DNA from 3 places in the Mesorhizobium sp. L2C066B000 genome. Region 2 is predicted to be linked to each of the others. Evidence: riboswitches for the same ligand, from Rfam matches in the RefSeq annotation. Region 2 holds a riboswitch; each other region holds the start of a gene.
The links. Region 2 has a riboswitch for cobalamin ahead of X733_RS144070 (aromatic ring-hydroxylating dioxygenase subunit alpha). Riboswitches for the same ligand answer to the same signal wherever they lie in the genome.
Positions count from the first base shown of each region.

Region 1: linked by a shared signal. The riboswitch ahead of metE (5-methyltetrahydropteroyltriglutamate--homocysteine S-methyltransferase) and the one ahead of X733_RS144070 (aromatic ring-hydroxylating dioxygenase subunit alpha) in region 2 are both predicted to bind cobalamin.
Region 3: linked by a shared signal. The riboswitch ahead of X733_RS159285 (CbtB domain-containing protein) and the one ahead of X733_RS144070 (aromatic ring-hydroxylating dioxygenase subunit alpha) in region 2 are both predicted to bind cobalamin.

Region 1 is NZ_AYWZ01000022.1:59,182-63,994, forward strand. It holds gene metE (5-methyltetrahydropteroyltriglutamate--homocysteine S-methyltransferase) at 432-2,780, opposite strand; cobalamin riboswitch at 2,875-3,077, opposite strand; gene X733_RS138460 (adenosine kinase) at 3,680-4,699, opposite strand; gene metK (methionine adenosyltransferase) at 4,808-4,813, opposite strand, start outside.
Region 2 is NZ_AYWZ01000012.1:10,426-15,238, forward strand. It holds gene ugpC (sn-glycerol-3-phosphate ABC transporter ATP-binding protein UgpC) at 1-201, shown strand, start outside; gene X733_RS144085 (DUF680 domain-containing protein) at 273-506, opposite strand; gene X733_RS144080 (DUF680 domain-containing protein) at 578-781, opposite strand; gene X733_RS144075 (DUF680 domain-containing protein) at 849-1,055, opposite strand; cobalamin riboswitch at 1,555-1,757, shown strand; gene X733_RS144070 (aromatic ring-hydroxylating dioxygenase subunit alpha) at 1,874-3,121, shown strand; gene X733_RS144065 (hybrid-cluster NAD(P)-dependent oxidoreductase) at 3,159-4,259, shown strand; gene X733_RS144060 (PqqD family protein) at 4,420-4,813, shown strand, end outside.
Region 3 is NZ_AYWZ01000001.1:1,434,325-1,439,137, forward strand. It holds gene X733_RS159295 (aromatic ring-hydroxylating dioxygenase subunit alpha) at 1-910, opposite strand, end outside; gene X733_RS159290 (gamma-glutamylcyclotransferase) at 1,046-1,729, shown strand; cobalamin riboswitch at 1,797-1,993, shown strand; gene X733_RS159285 (CbtB domain-containing protein) at 2,029-2,208, shown strand; gene X733_RS159280 (CbtA family protein) at 2,224-3,027, shown strand; gene cobU (bifunctional adenosylcobinamide kinase/adenosylcobinamide-phosphate guanylyltransferase) at 3,020-3,532, shown strand; gene cobO (cob(I)yrinic acid a,c-diamide adenosyltransferase) at 3,534-4,148, shown strand; gene cbiB (adenosylcobinamide-phosphate synthase CbiB) at 4,295-4,813, opposite strand, start outside.

The sequences.
Region 1 (4,813 bases), on a different contig from region 2:
GCCAACTGGCCGCGGACTCGTAATCGAAAATGATTGGCGATTTTTACTTGGCTACACGAATTGCGACGTCCATCTCCGAATTGGCGGGACGCTAGCGATACCCGAACCCTGCCACCTCGCCCGTAGTCTGCGCGATCAACTGGGGGCGGACAGACGCAGCACCATATATTGTCCTGAGCGAACGCGCCAAGCAGTCTACTTTGAGAAACGACGCGTGACCGATTTGTTCGAGGCGCGGGGCCTGTATGTCCCCAAGGAACCAATATTATAGCGTAGTGCCACATTTATATTTCTGCGGGATTAAGACACGTGCCGTAGGGAAATTGCACATTTGCGCCGAGTGGCTCATTTCCAAGAGTGTGCCGGTTTGGCATGTTCACGGCCGACAGGAGCCAGCCGGTAGCTCACCACACGGTGAGGAAGGAGAAGCCTCAGGCCACTTTCTCCCGGAGCGCGCGCGCTGCAGCGACCATGTTAATGAGGGCAGGGCGGACCTCCTCCCACTTGCGTGTTTTGAGGCCACAGTCAGGGTTTACCCACAGTTGGCCGTCGGACAGTCGCTCGCGGGCAAGCATGATTAGGTCCGAAATCTCGCAGACCTCCGGCACACGTGGTGAGTGAATGTCATAGACGCCGGGACCGATCTCGTTCGGATATTTGGAGCTCGTGAAGGCGTCCAGCAGTTCCATCTTGGAGCGCGACGTCTCAATCGAAATGACATCCGCATCCATTCCAGCGATCGCGTCGATGATCTCGTTGAACTCCGAATAGCACATGTGGGTATGGATTCGAGTCGCGTCCTTTACACCCGTTGAAGCGATCCGGAAGCATTCGACAGCCCAGTCGAGATAGGCTTTCCAGTCAGATTGGCGCAGTGGCAATCCTTCGCGAAACGCGGCCTCATCGATCTGGATCATCCTTGCGCCGGACCTTTCGAGATCCGTCACTTCGTCGCGGATGGCGAGCGCGATCTGGCGGCAGGCTTCGGAGCGGGGTACGTCGTCTCGAACAAAGGACCAGTTGAGAATGGTCACTGGGCCTGTGAGCATTCCCTTCACAGGCTTTTCCGTAAGCGACTGGGCGAATTGCCACCAGCGCACCGTCATCGGATTGCGCCTCGATACGTCCCCGAAGATGATGGGGGGACGCACGTAGCGCGACCCATAGCTTTGCACCCAGGCATGCTGAGTGAAGGCGAAGCCGGACAGCTGCTCGCCGAAATGCTGTACCATATCGTTTCGTTCGAACTCACCGTGCACCAGCACGTCCAGCCCGATCTCTTCCTGCCAACGAATTGCTGACTCGATCTCCTTCTTCAGGAAAATCTCGTAGTCGACATAACTGAGCTGGCCCTTCGCATGAGCGGACCGCGCGCGGCGTACCTGCGGCGTCTGCGGGAAGGACCCGATTGTCGTCGTCGGGAACGGCGGCAGCCCGAGCGTGCCGGCCTGGACTCTGGAGCGCTCGCCAAAAGCGCTCTCTCGTCGTTTCATGCTATGATCAATGCTGGCGATCCGCCCCTCAACAAGCGGGTCATGGATCTTCGTGGACGTCAAGCGAGTGGCGGCAGCCTCGGCAGAAGCTTTCAACGCGGCTGCCACCGCATCCCTGCCTTTGGAAAGGGCCCGGGCCAGCAAGACCAGCTCGTCGGTCTTCTGGGCCGCGAAGGCGAGCCACGACCTGATGTCGGCCTCGAGTTCCGTCTCCATGCGCAGGTCAATCGGCACATGCAGCATCGAGCAAGAAGGCGCGATTTCGACGCGGTCCAAGGGCCAGCCGGCGACGATCGGTTTGATGCGGTCGAGAATGGCGGGCAGGTTCGCACGCCAGACGTTGCGGCCATCGATCAAGCCGAGCGAGAGCACCAGATCCTTCGGAGCGAGCCGACCCACCGTTTCCAGCTGCTCGGGAGCGCGCACGAGATCAATATGCAGGCCGGCCAGGGGCAGAGAAACCGCGGTTTCGAGATTGTCTCCCAGCGACCCGAAATACGTAGCCAGCATGATCTTCAGCTCGGGCGCGGCTTTCGACAGCTGGCCATAGGCGAATTCGAACGCAGCTCGTTCGTTCGGGTTCAGATCGAGGACAAGCGCTGGCTCATCGATCTGCACCCAGTCGGCTCCCGACAGCTTCAGCCTCTGCAGGACTTGCTCGTAAACGGGCAGCAGCCGCGGTAGGAGCGCGATGGGACCGAACCCTTCGGCACGCGATTTCGCCAGCTTGAGGAAGGTGATGGGTCCAAGGATGACTGGGCGTGTGTGAATGCCGAGAGCTTTGGCCTCGAGGAAGTAATCGACGGGTCTCGTCGACGAGAGGGCGAACGTCTGATCATCACCCAGTTCCGGCACAATGTAGTGGTAGTTTGTGTCAAACCACTTGGTCATTTCCATCGCGGTTACACCGGGCCCATGAGCCGCCTCCTGGTGACCAGCGTGTGCACAATCCTCCGTCTGACCCTGGTTGCCGCGCGCCATTGCGAAGTAGATGTCAAGTGGGACCTCGCCGCTATTCCAGCCGTAACGGGAGGGAATGGCGCCGACCATGGCTGCGGTGTCGAGCACATGGTCGTAAAGCGAGAAGTCGTTTGACGGTATTTTCGACACGCCGCGATCGCGCTGCTCTTCCCAGCTAGCGGCACGGAGCGCCTTCGACGTCGTGAGAAGGTCGCCAGCGGACGATGTTCCGGACCAGTAGCTTTCAAGCGCGAATTTCAGTTCTCGGCGACGACCGAAGCGCGGCACGCCGAGCGTTGCTACAGGAATTTGCTGAGAGACAGTCATGTCATACTCCGATGATTGGGGCGTCGGTGACAAGGAAGGCGCTGGCAGGCCGGCATCAACGCCGGGTTGCAGCGGCCACCGAGACACCCCGCCCGTGGACGTAATTCGCCGTGGCAGGTCTCCTGGCTCGCGGGGTCGTAGCCTCTACCGGTCTTCCCGAGGGTATTCGCCTCAGTGACATGAGTTGGTTTGGCTCGCCGCTAACAGTTGCGGGGGCAGCGCCGGCATCGCACCGGCTTCCCTCTTAGCTCCGTTGCGGCAGCGCCGCACGCGAGAACCACGACACGCAGACAATCACAGCAGTCCGCTCTTTTGTCAATGACGCATAACGAAATGTCTATGTCGTTATGTGATCGCGCTTTTACGCTTGTCTAACATTGTGAAATATTCAGTCTCCCATTGGCGGCGCTGCTCCGCTGCCACCATTGTCCAACTGGCGGATTCCTGTCGGGCTGCGACGCAGCTTGGGTGAACGACCTGTTCTCATAGATTATTGGCGTCCACTCGTCCGTGCCATGCTGGCAGAACAACAAGCCGAAGTTGGCCCGTCCCGTCCTGTAATGAGATTGACGAGGATGAAGCCCAGCTGCCAATTCCGCTGGTCCCAGACCAATGGTGAACCAGTCTGCCCGCATTCGGCATCGTGGACGTGATCGCAAGTCAAGTGCTCCGACGGATGCCGCGAGTTCTCCGTTACCTCAGGACCTTACTGGCCTTCCCCAAGCTGAGCTTCTGGAAAATGCCGGTGGCGATCTCGATGACGGTGAATGCCGTCAAGGCAAGCCCGCCTTGCACCGCCTTCCAGCAAGCTTCACGGCAGCAGCATCGTCAGTTCTCCGAAGCGAATGGCTGTCGCTATCAGCGAGCTTTGACACAGTTCCGCCACTGCGATGATCGCGTCAGTAGGGCGGCTGGTTAGTTGCCCGCGCATGCAATCCCGCCTGTTCGGCCTCGCGGCGCAAATTCCGCCGGGGCCTTGGTCCGATCTGCTGGATAACCAGTCCGGCCGCCAGTGAGCCAAGATCGCCGCAGGTCTGGAGGTCGCGGCCTTGTGTGTAGCCATGCAGGAAACCGGCGGCGTAGAGATCGCCGGCGCCCGTCGTGTCGACCAGTTCCTTGATGGCGGTCGCCTTGATGACCACGGTCTCGTCGCCGCGCACGATGACAGAGCCCTTTTCCGAGCGGGTCACGGCGGCAATCCGGCAATCCTTGCGGATCTGCGCCAGCGCCTCGTCGAACGACGACGTCTGGTAGAGCGACTTGATCTCATGGCTGTTGGCAAAGACGATATCGACCGTGCCCGACCGCATCAGGTCGAGGAACTCGTCGCGGTAGCGGTCGACGCAAAACGAATCCGACAGTGTCATCGACACTTCGCGGCCTGCTGCGTGCGCCAGCTTCGCCGTCTGGCGGATTGCCTCCTTGGCGCGCGGCGGGTCCCACAGATAGCCCTCGAAATAGGTCACCTTGGCGCCGGACGCCTTGTCGGCTTCGACATCTTCCGGCCCGAGTTCGACGCAGGCGCCGAGATAGGTGTTCATCGAGCGCTCGCCGTCGGGGGTGACAAATATCATCGAGCGCGCCGTCGGCGGCTCGCCCTTGAGCGGCCTGGTGTCGAAGGCGACACCCTGTGCATGGATATCGTGCGCATAGATTTCGCCCAGCGCATCGTTGGAGACCTTGCCGAAGAAGGCGGCGCGTCCGCCGAAGCTGGCTACGCCGGCCGCCGTGTTGCCGGCACTGCCGCCGGAAGCCTCGATCGCCGGGCCCATGCGGCTGTAGAGCAGTTCGGCGCGGCGCGTGTCGATCAGGTTCATCGCGCCCTTGATGATGCCGTTGATCTGGAGGAATGCCTCGTCGCACTGGGCGATGATGTCGACAATGGCATTGCCGATGCAAAGCACGTCATAATCCGGCATCAATGTCTCCGCCAAAAAACCCGAGCCGGCTTCTCGCCACGCCTGCCAGGCGCGGGTCTGCCCGGTGGAAATGGGCTTTCCGCTTGCCAATCCGCTCGCCGGCGGCTCTCACGG
Region 2 (4,813 bases):
GTCGAGCAACTCGGCGAGGTGCAGCTTGTCTATGTCGATATCGGCCGCGCCGACCTGCCGTTGGTGACCAAGCTGCCCGGCAATGTCGAGGTCAAGCGCGGGGCAAAGCTGCGACTGACCGCGGATGCCGGGGACCTGCACATCTTCGACGCCGATGGGCACTCCTTCTCGCTCAAGCCGGTGGAAGTGAAGGCGGCTTGAGATAGCTGCGTCGAACAGGCATGAAAAAGAGCGGCGGGCCAGGCCCGCCGCTCTTTTTTAAGCTTCGGCTGTTAGTTGTTGCCGAACCGATCCCTGTCGCTGCTCTGAGGAACGAACTTCTGTTGGTCGTTCGACGAGTTCAGCAGCTTGTAGACCGCCGAGTTGGTGCCGGTCGACGAAGTGCGGGTGGTGTCGACGGCAGCGGCCGGCTGGTTGGCGCCATTGGAGCCATAATTGTCGCTGCCGGCAAAGGCAGCGCTCGAAACAGCCAGAACGGCTGCGGCGGCGAGAACGATCTTCTTCATTTTAGTCTCCTGAATTTTTCTGATGTCGCCAGGTGCAGCGGATAAGCCCGCCGCGTGCTGGGAACCGGCTTTTAACGGCCGAAAAGGTTACGGTCGGCACCGTGGGCAGGCGCCTGCTCGGCTGGAGCCGACTTCTCAACCGAAGCCGTATGGCCACTATCGGTCGACGTAATCGCAGGCTGGTTGGCGCCGTTCGAACCGTAGTTGTCGCTGCCGGCGAAAGCGCTGCCGGAGATGGCCAAAACGGCGGCGGCAGCAAGGATGATCTTTTTCATTTCAAACACTCCTGAATTTTTTTGAGATCCCAAGAACGGCGGGATAGCCGCCCTTCTTTGGTCGGGATCAGCGATTGCCGTAGAGGTCGCGGTCGGCGCCCTGAACGACAGGCTGCTTGTCAGCGTGCGCCGGCTTCTGAATGGAAGCCGTATACGAGCTGTCGACCGAGACGGCTGGCTGGTTCGCACCATTGGAACCGTAATTGTCACTACCGGCGAAGGCGCTGCCGGTGATCGCCAAAACGGCTGCGGCAGTGAAGATGATCTTTTTCATTTTTAGGACTCCAGTTTGTCTGTCCGTCTAGCGGCGTGTCTTGGGAGGAATTCGCGTCGTTCGGACAGCCCCGATGTGGGAAAGCCATAGGCTGGTTTCCAATCACGAAGTTGTTCCATGTGGACCACGGTCCTGCACCTTGAAATTGTGCCAGGAAGTTCCTCTATGGTCATCTATCGCATTGTTTTCAGTCGCTTATGTCGAACCGAGTGGTTCGCTCCGATGTCGGTTTCCGGGCCGTCGTTCACACCGTCCTGCACGCATTGTCAACAGAAACGAACCGTTCGGTTCGATTAGAGATTGCTAATAGTAACTTTTCGATACCGTTGAGCCCTTTTTGCCCCGGATCGAACTGGACCCGCAGCGATTCGAAACGGCGATGATGGCGTCGCAAGAAACGTCTCAGCTCTTTGACCGGCGGCGGGGGGCGTATGCCGCGCGTGTCGCGCCGCATGGATATGATGTCGCTTTCATGCCGACGTCGCGATCGCTGCCGTGATTAGATGATCGCATCTCGGGTGCCGCTTCGTGACGACGCAGCGGAGAATTGGGAAGCCGGTCAGAATCCGGCGCTGCCCCCGCAACGGTGGTGGAGTTGAAGTCGCAACGGGAGACCACTGGGCAAGAGCCTGGGAAGGTGTCGCGATGGTCCGCAAGGACAACTCCAGAGCCCGGAAACCAGCCCGAGATGCCTAGACTCGACTGATCGCGGTGGGCGGTCAAGAGGTGGATAGTGCATGTCCGGAGCCGCGCCGGCCTGCGTCCGATCCTTCCTCCATCACCACCAAGTTCAGTCCTTAAACCACGAGGACAGAACTATGGATACGCGCAACGACATGCTGAGGCTCCTGAACGGCCGCAAGCAAGGCTTTTCGCTGGAACAGCCCTTCTACACCGACCCGGACTATTTCAAGCTCGACATGGAGCTCATCTGGTATCGCGACTGGCTGTTCATCGGCCATGATTGCGAACTGCCGAAGCCCGGCAGCTATATCACCGTGCAGATCGGCGATTATCCGGTGGTGCTGGTCCGCGACCAGAAGGGCAACATCAACGCCTTTCACAATTCCTGCCGCCATCGCGGCAGCCGTGTCTGCAACACTGAGAAGGGCATGGCGGCAAAGCTTGTCTGCCCTTATCACCAGTGGACCTACGAGCTTGACGGCCGGCTGCTGTTTGCCCGCCAGATGGCCGACGGTTTCGACAAGAGCCAGTTCGGCCTGAAGCCCGTCGCCTGCGAGAGCGTCGGCGGCTACATCTTCATCTGCCTGGCGAAAGAACCTGCCGACTTTGCCCCGATGCGCGCCATGATAGAGCCCTACCTCAAGCCGCACCGGCTGAATGAAGCCAAGGTCGCCTTCGAGAGCACCATCATCGAGAAGGGCAACTGGAAGCTGGTCTGGGAAAACAACCGCGAATGCTATCACTGCGCCGGCAATCATCCGGAGCTGTGCAAGACATTCCCCGAAGCGCCGACGGTGACCGGCGTGCAGGGCGCCGACAGCGATCCGGAGATGCTGGCGCACTGGGCGAAATGCGAGGCGGCGGGCCTGCCGAGCAAGTTCCGCATCGATCCGGCCGGGCAACACCGCGCCACCCGCGCGCCGCTGCTGCGCGATGCCGTCAGCTACACGATGTCGGGAAAGCGCGCGGTGACGAAGAACCTGTCCGACACTGTTGCCGCCGACCGCATCGGCACCTTGATGCACTACCACTATCCGACGACTTGGAACCACATACTGATCGACCATGCGGTCACCTTCCGGGTGCTGCCGATCAGCGCCACGCAAACCGCGGTGACGACCAAGTGGCTGGTGCACAAGGATGCGGTCGAGGGGGTCGACTACAACCTTGAGGAGCTCACCCATGTCTGGACCGAGACCAACGACCAGGACCGCCGCATCGTCGAGGAAAACGCCTTCGGCATCCTGTCTCCGGCCTATGAGCCCGGCCCCTATTCGGAGCTGCACGAGGGCGGCGTGATCCAGTTCGTCGAATGGTACGCGGCCTTCATCGGCCCGCGCCTTGCCGAAGGCGGCCGGCCGGCGCTGCGCAGCGTCGCGTGAGCTGGAGCAGGCGAGGAAGGACCGGAGGATGAATGCGATGACGGATCTTGGGCTCTATCGCCATCTTGACCAGATGGCACCGTGGAACGACAGGCTGCAGGTGCTGGAAGTGATCGGCGTCAGCGACGAGGCGCCCGACGTCAAGACCTTCACCTTCCGCTCCGACAATCAGACCTGGTTCCGCTACAAGCCGGGCCAGTTCCTGACGCTGGAACTGCCGACACCGGACGGGCCGCTGATGCGCACCTATACGCTGTCGTCGTCACCATCGCGGCCGTTTTCGATCGCGGTGACAGTGAAGGCGCAACCGGGCAGCATCGGCACACGCTGGATGTTCGACCAACTGGTGCCCGGCTCGCACGTCAAGGCCTATGGACCGGCGGGCGACTTCTCGTTGCACAGCCACCCGGCGGCCAAATACCTGTTCATTTCGGCTGGCTCCGGCGTGACACCGATGATGTCGATGCTGCGCTGGCTGAACGACTGCGCGCCATGGACCGATGTCGGTTTCGTCAACTGCGCGCGGCGTGCCGAAGAGATCATCTTCCGCAAGGAACTCGAACTGCTCGGCGGCCATATGCCCGGCCTGTCGCTCGGCTTCATGATCGAGGAACGTTCCAGCCGCGAAGGCTGGTACGGCCATATGGGGCGCATCGATGCGATCCGGCTGCCCTTGCTGGCTCCGGATTTCCGCGAGCGCGAAATCTTCTGCTGCGGCCCCGATCCGTTCATGCGCGCCGTGCGCGGCATGCTGGATGCCGCCGGCTTCGACATGACGAAATACCATCAGGAGAGCTTTGCCGCGCCTGTGGTGGAGGAAATTCCGGCGCCGTTTGCCTCCCCGGTCGAGGACGGCATCGCTGCACCTGTCGAAGCCGTGACGCCGATCCGCTTCTCGCTTTCGGAGGTCGACGCCGGCTGCGTCGCCGGCCAGACCGTGCTGCAGACCGCGCGCAGCTCGGGCGTGCGGATTCCCGCCGCCTGCGAGTTCGGCCTGTGCGGCACCTGCAAGGTGAAGAAGGTCTCCGGCGAAGTCGAGATGAGCCACAATGGCGGCATCCTCGACCACGAGATCGATGACGGTTTTATCCTTGCCTGCTGCTCGAAACCATTGTCGGCGCTCGAAATCGAGGCTTGAGCCGGTCGACTTCGCCGCAACGGTCGCCGACGCAGGCGTTGTATTCGCGGGTCTTTGTCTTGCCAACCAACGGCCAAGTGATTTAGACGCACTTAGGAAGGGCTTGGCAGACCGTGAAGCCGGCGCATCCCTTCAGGGCGCATGGGAGGGGGACACAGCGATGCAACAGCGGGTCTACGCGGTCGCAAGCAAGGACATCGTTTTCGAATCATTCGATGGCGAAGCCGTCGTTCTCGATCTTTCGAACGGCAAGTATTTCGGCTTTTCCGATTCCGGCAGCCGGGTCTGGCAGGCTTTGTCGTCCGGCGTCGCCACTGAAGCGCTGGTCGGAGCTGCCGCGGGCGCCGCAAAAATAAGCCTGGCCGACCTCGAAAGCTTCGTTGCCCGACTGCTCGATTTCGGGCTGCTTGCGCCAGCCGAAACACCGGCACAACCGCTTTCGGGCGAGCTGTCGTCTGCGCTTGCTGCCAGCAATGAGCCGCTCAAGGTCGATGTCCATGACGACCTTGCCGATCTCATCATTGTCGACCCGATCCATGAGGTCGAGGAACCTC
Region 3 (4,813 bases), on a different contig from region 2:
GCACCGTCCTGACATAATCGACATGGCCGACGATGAACATCGAGGGCAGGCTGGTGGCATAGGTCTGTCCGGCCGCACGCTCGGCTGGCGTCAGGCCCGGGAAGACCGGGCCATGGGCATGTCCGTCGCGCGACCAGGTCTCGGCGCCGGCGCGCAGGCCACCCGAAAACTCCGGCGCGTCATTGTCGGCATGGCGGACCCAGTCGGGGTCGTCGTGCCGGCTCATCAGGCCGCGGCCGTATATCGGCACCAGCCGAGACAGGTCCTTGTGGACGCCCGGGCAATGCAGGCACTCGTTGAAGTTCTCCCAGAAGATCTTCCAGTTGCAGTTCATCACCTTGCGCAGGACATGGCCTGATACCAGCGTTTCCAGCGGCCAGTTGGCGAGGTCGCCGGATGCGGGATCGAAGGAGGTCCCGGCGGAGCCGGCCGCAGCCTGCTGAAGGTTCACAAAGACAAAACCGCGCCACACCGACAGCGCCACCCGGTAGAGCGGATGATCGGCCTTGTCGAAACCATCCGGCAGCGATTTCGAGGGAACGCGCACGAGATCGCCGCGCAGCGAGTAGGACCAGGCGTGGTAGGGGCAAGTGATGAGCCGCGCTTTCAGCCGGCCCTCGCTTTCCTGGCAAAGCTGCGAGCCGCGATGCCGGCAAGTGTTGTGGAAGGCGCGCAACTCGCCGGTCTCGTCCCGCAGAATGACGATTTCCTGCGTGCCGACGCGGAATGTCCGGAACGCCAGCGGCTGGGCGAGGTCGGCCTCGCGGCAGACGAGCAGCCAGCTTTTGTGCCAGATGGCGTCGAGATCGCGCTGGTAAGCCTCGCTATCCCAATAGGCCGACGACGGTAGCGTCGGTTCGGCCCGGCTCAGGCCGTTATAGGGGTCGCGCTCGCTCGGGCTGGGATGCATGGCTGGCTTCCTATGAAGCGTCAGCCGACACCCCGGCAAATCGTTTGTCAATCAGAGTGCCGCATTGCCGGTTGCAGGCGCGGCGCATAATCATGTCGTGGACACGGGACATTCGGAAATTGGGGGGATTCGGAAGTGGCCGCACGACAGATGTCGCTTACGCCGGAGCTGGTCGCGCGCTGCTGGCGCGAGATCAGGGACCCCGGGCCGGATCCGGACGCGATGCATCTCGATGAAGCCGACTATGACGCGCTGCTGGATGAATTGCAGGTCGAACTCCCGGACAGCGAACCGCTATGGCTGTTCGGCTATGGATCGCTGATCTGGAAACCGGAAATAGATTATGTCGAGGACCGCGTTGCGCTGGCGCGCGGCTGGCATCGGTCCTTTTGCATGAACATGACGCGCTGGCGCGGCACCAAGGACAGCCCCGGCCTGATGATGGCGCTGGACCGTGGCGGACAATGCAAGGGCGTCGCCTTTCGGCTGACCGGCAATAACCGGCGCGAGCAGTTGGGCCGGCTTTTCCGGCGCGAAGTCACGCTGAAGCCGACAAGCTACCGGCCGCGCATGCTCAAGCTTGCAAGCGAGGCCGGACCGCTCAGGGCATTGGCCTTCGTCATCAACCGCAACGGCCTGACCTATTCCGGACCGCTCGACGAGGGCAAGGTCGTCGAAAGGCTGGCAACGTCCTGCGGGTCGGGCGCCGACTATCTCTACAACACGGTGAAAAACCTTGAAGAGCGCGGCATTCACGATCGCCATCTGTGGCGGCTGCAGCGGCTGGTTGCCGAGCGGATCACCGCGTTGAACCCGTAACGCCGCATGGCGCATTCGCGCTGTTGGCCGGCGGAATTTGGTTTGCCGGATGCGACCGTTTCAGCCTATAGTCATGCATGTCGTCGGTTCCGTTAGGGACCAAGAGGGAATGCGGTGAGGGCTGACTTGTTGCCCAATGCCGTGGCTGCCCCCGCAACTGTGTGCGGTAGTCCTCTCCAAGCCACTGGGGATTTTTTCTTCGGGAAGGTGGGGAAGGGCGCTGATCCGCGAGCCAGGAGACCTGCCGGCGACAGGGAACTGACTTCGATGCCCTCGGGTGGAGGGCGAAAGGACAAGATATGAATACCGCTTCCGTCTCCCTCGGCGCTTCCGTCTCCTCGCAGTCGCGCTTCATGCAGCTCGTGCTTAGCGCGTTTCTGGGCATTTTCGTCGTCGGCGTTGTCGGTTTCTCGCACATCGATGCGGTCCACAATGCGGCGCACGACTATCGCCATTCGATGGCGTTTCCCTGCCACTGACGAGGATCTGACATCATGAACCTGTTTCGCAACGTCGTGTTCATCGCGGCGATCGCAGGGCTCGTGGCCGGTGTCGCTCTCGCCTGCATGCAGGCCTACGCCACCGTGCCGCTGATCCTCAAGGCGGAGGTCTACGAAAAGGCTGGTGGCGGCCATGAGCATCAGCATGCCGCGGCGCCCGCCGCCAACGCTGCGGACCCCAATGCCATGAGCACCGCCGCGCCGGCGGAAAATGCGGTGAGCAGCGCAGCACCGGCTGAAGCAGCCGCGCCGGCGGAGGACGAAGGCTGGGCGCCGGCCGACGGCTTCGAGCGTTTCGCCTTCAGTGTCGTCGCCAATATCGTCACCGGCATCGGCTTCGCGCTGGTCCTGGTGGCGGTTTCCGAGTTCGCCGGCGGCATCGGCAGCTGGCGCCAGGGCGTGTTCTGGGGTCTGGCGGGCTTTGCCGTGTTCACGCTGGCGCCGGGACTCGGCCTGCCGCCGGAACTGCCGGCAATGCCGGCGGCCGATCTCATACAGCGCCAGATCTGGTGGTGGGCAACGGTGATGGCAACCGCGATCGGCCTTGCCCTTATTACCTTCCGCACGTCGGCGCCCCTGACCGTGCTCGCCGTCCTCCTGATCGTCGCCCCGCATATTGTCGGCGCGCCGCAGCCTGACAGTTTCGTAACGCCGATCCCGGAGGGCCTGCATCATCAGTTCGTGGTGGCGGTGACGCTGACCAATCTGGTGTTCTGGCTGGTGCTCGGCGCAGTTGTCGGCATAGTGCACTCGCGCTTCGCCGGCACCGCGACCAGCCTGCGCGACAGCTTTGCCTGATCGCAGTTTGACCTTCATCATCGGCGGTGCGCGCTCCGGCAAGAGCGCGCATGCCGAAACTTTGGCGACGGCGTTGCTGCCGCCATGGGCTTATATCGCCACCGCGCAATCCTATGACGGCGAAATGCGCGAGCGCATCGCGCAGCACCGCTCGCGCCGCGGCGAGGGATGGGCGACCATCGACGCCCCGCTTGATCTTGCCGGTGCGCTCGAGGCATTGCCGGACAGCCAGCCGGTGCTTGTCGACTGCCTGACGCTTTGGCTAACCAATCATATGCTGGCCGATCATGATCTGGAGGGGGAGTGCCGGCGGCTGGCCGATGTGCTTTCGCGGCCGCGCGGACCGTGGTTCGTGGTCTCCAACGAAGTCGGACAAGGCATTGTGCCCGACAATGCGCTGGCACGCCGGTTCCGCGATGCCGCCGGCCGGCTCAACCAGCAGATCGCGGTGGTAGCTGATATGGTGCTTCTGATGGTGGCGGGGCTGCCGCTCAAGGTGAAATGAGATGACCGATATCGACGCAAAAGACGAAGAACGCCATCGCGCCAAGATGGCCAAGCGCAAGGCGGTGCAGGACGCCGAGGTCGCGGAAAAGACGGTCGAGAAGGGGCTGCTGATCGTCAACACCGGACCCGGCAAGGGCAAGACCACGGCTGCCTTCGGGCTGGCGCTGCGCATGCTCGGCTATGGCAAGCGCGTCGGAATCGTCCAGTTCATCAAGGGCAAATGGCACACCGGCGAGAAGGATGCCTTCGCGGCGTTTGGCGGCCGCGTCGTCTGGCACACGATGGGCGAGGGTTTCACTTGGGAGACGCAGGATCTGAAGCGCGACATTAAGGCGGCCGAAGCCGCCTGGGCCAAGGCACTGGAGCTGATCGCCGATCCCTTGATCAGCCTCGTGGTGCTGGACGAACTGAACATCGCGCTGCGTTACGACTATCTCGATCTCGACAGAGTGGTGGCGGCGCTGAAAGCGCGGCGCGAAGGCCTGCATGTCGTCGTCACCGGCCGCAACGCCAAGCCGGCGCTGGTCGAGGCGGCGGATCTGGTGACGGAGATGGGCGTGACCAAGCATCATTTTTCGGCCGGCGTGAAGGCACAGCAGGGGATCGAGTTTTGAGGGGTTTCGTACCCTCGCCCTTGTGGGGAGGGTCGATCCGCGAAGCGGATTGGGGTGGGGGTTCTCGTAGGTCGCAGTCCCCCACCCCGGCGCTTCGCGCCGACCCTCCCCACAAGGGAGGGTAAAGGAAGGGCGACGGTAAGCTCTCAGAACGTTACCGCGATAAGCACCGCCGACAGCAACCCGAACAGCCCAATCAGCAGATAGTCGGCGACCTGATAAAGTTTCAGCGCCCGCCTGATGTCCAGACTTTCCGCCTCGCGGCGGCCGCCTTCGCCCATGAAGGCATCGTTGACGACAACGCCGCCATAGCTGCGCGGGCCGGCGAGCGCCAGGCCGAGTGCGCCGGCCATTGCTGCTTCCGGCCAACCGGCATTGGGTGAGCGGTGCTTTTTGGCGTCGCGCCGCACTGCTTGCCAGGCGTTGCGGGGATCGGCGCCGTCAACGAGAAAGGCGGCGGCAACGATCAGCAACGCGGTCAGCCGGGACGCCGGCAGGTTGATCCAGTCGTCGAAGAGTGCCGCCGCGCGGCCGAAGGCCTCGTGGTGCGGGGTGCGGTGGCCGATCATCGAATCGGCGGTGTTGGCGGCCTTGTAGGCGACGCCGCCGGCCAGACCGCAGACACCTGTCCAGAAGGCGGGCGCAACGATGCCGTCGGAGAAATT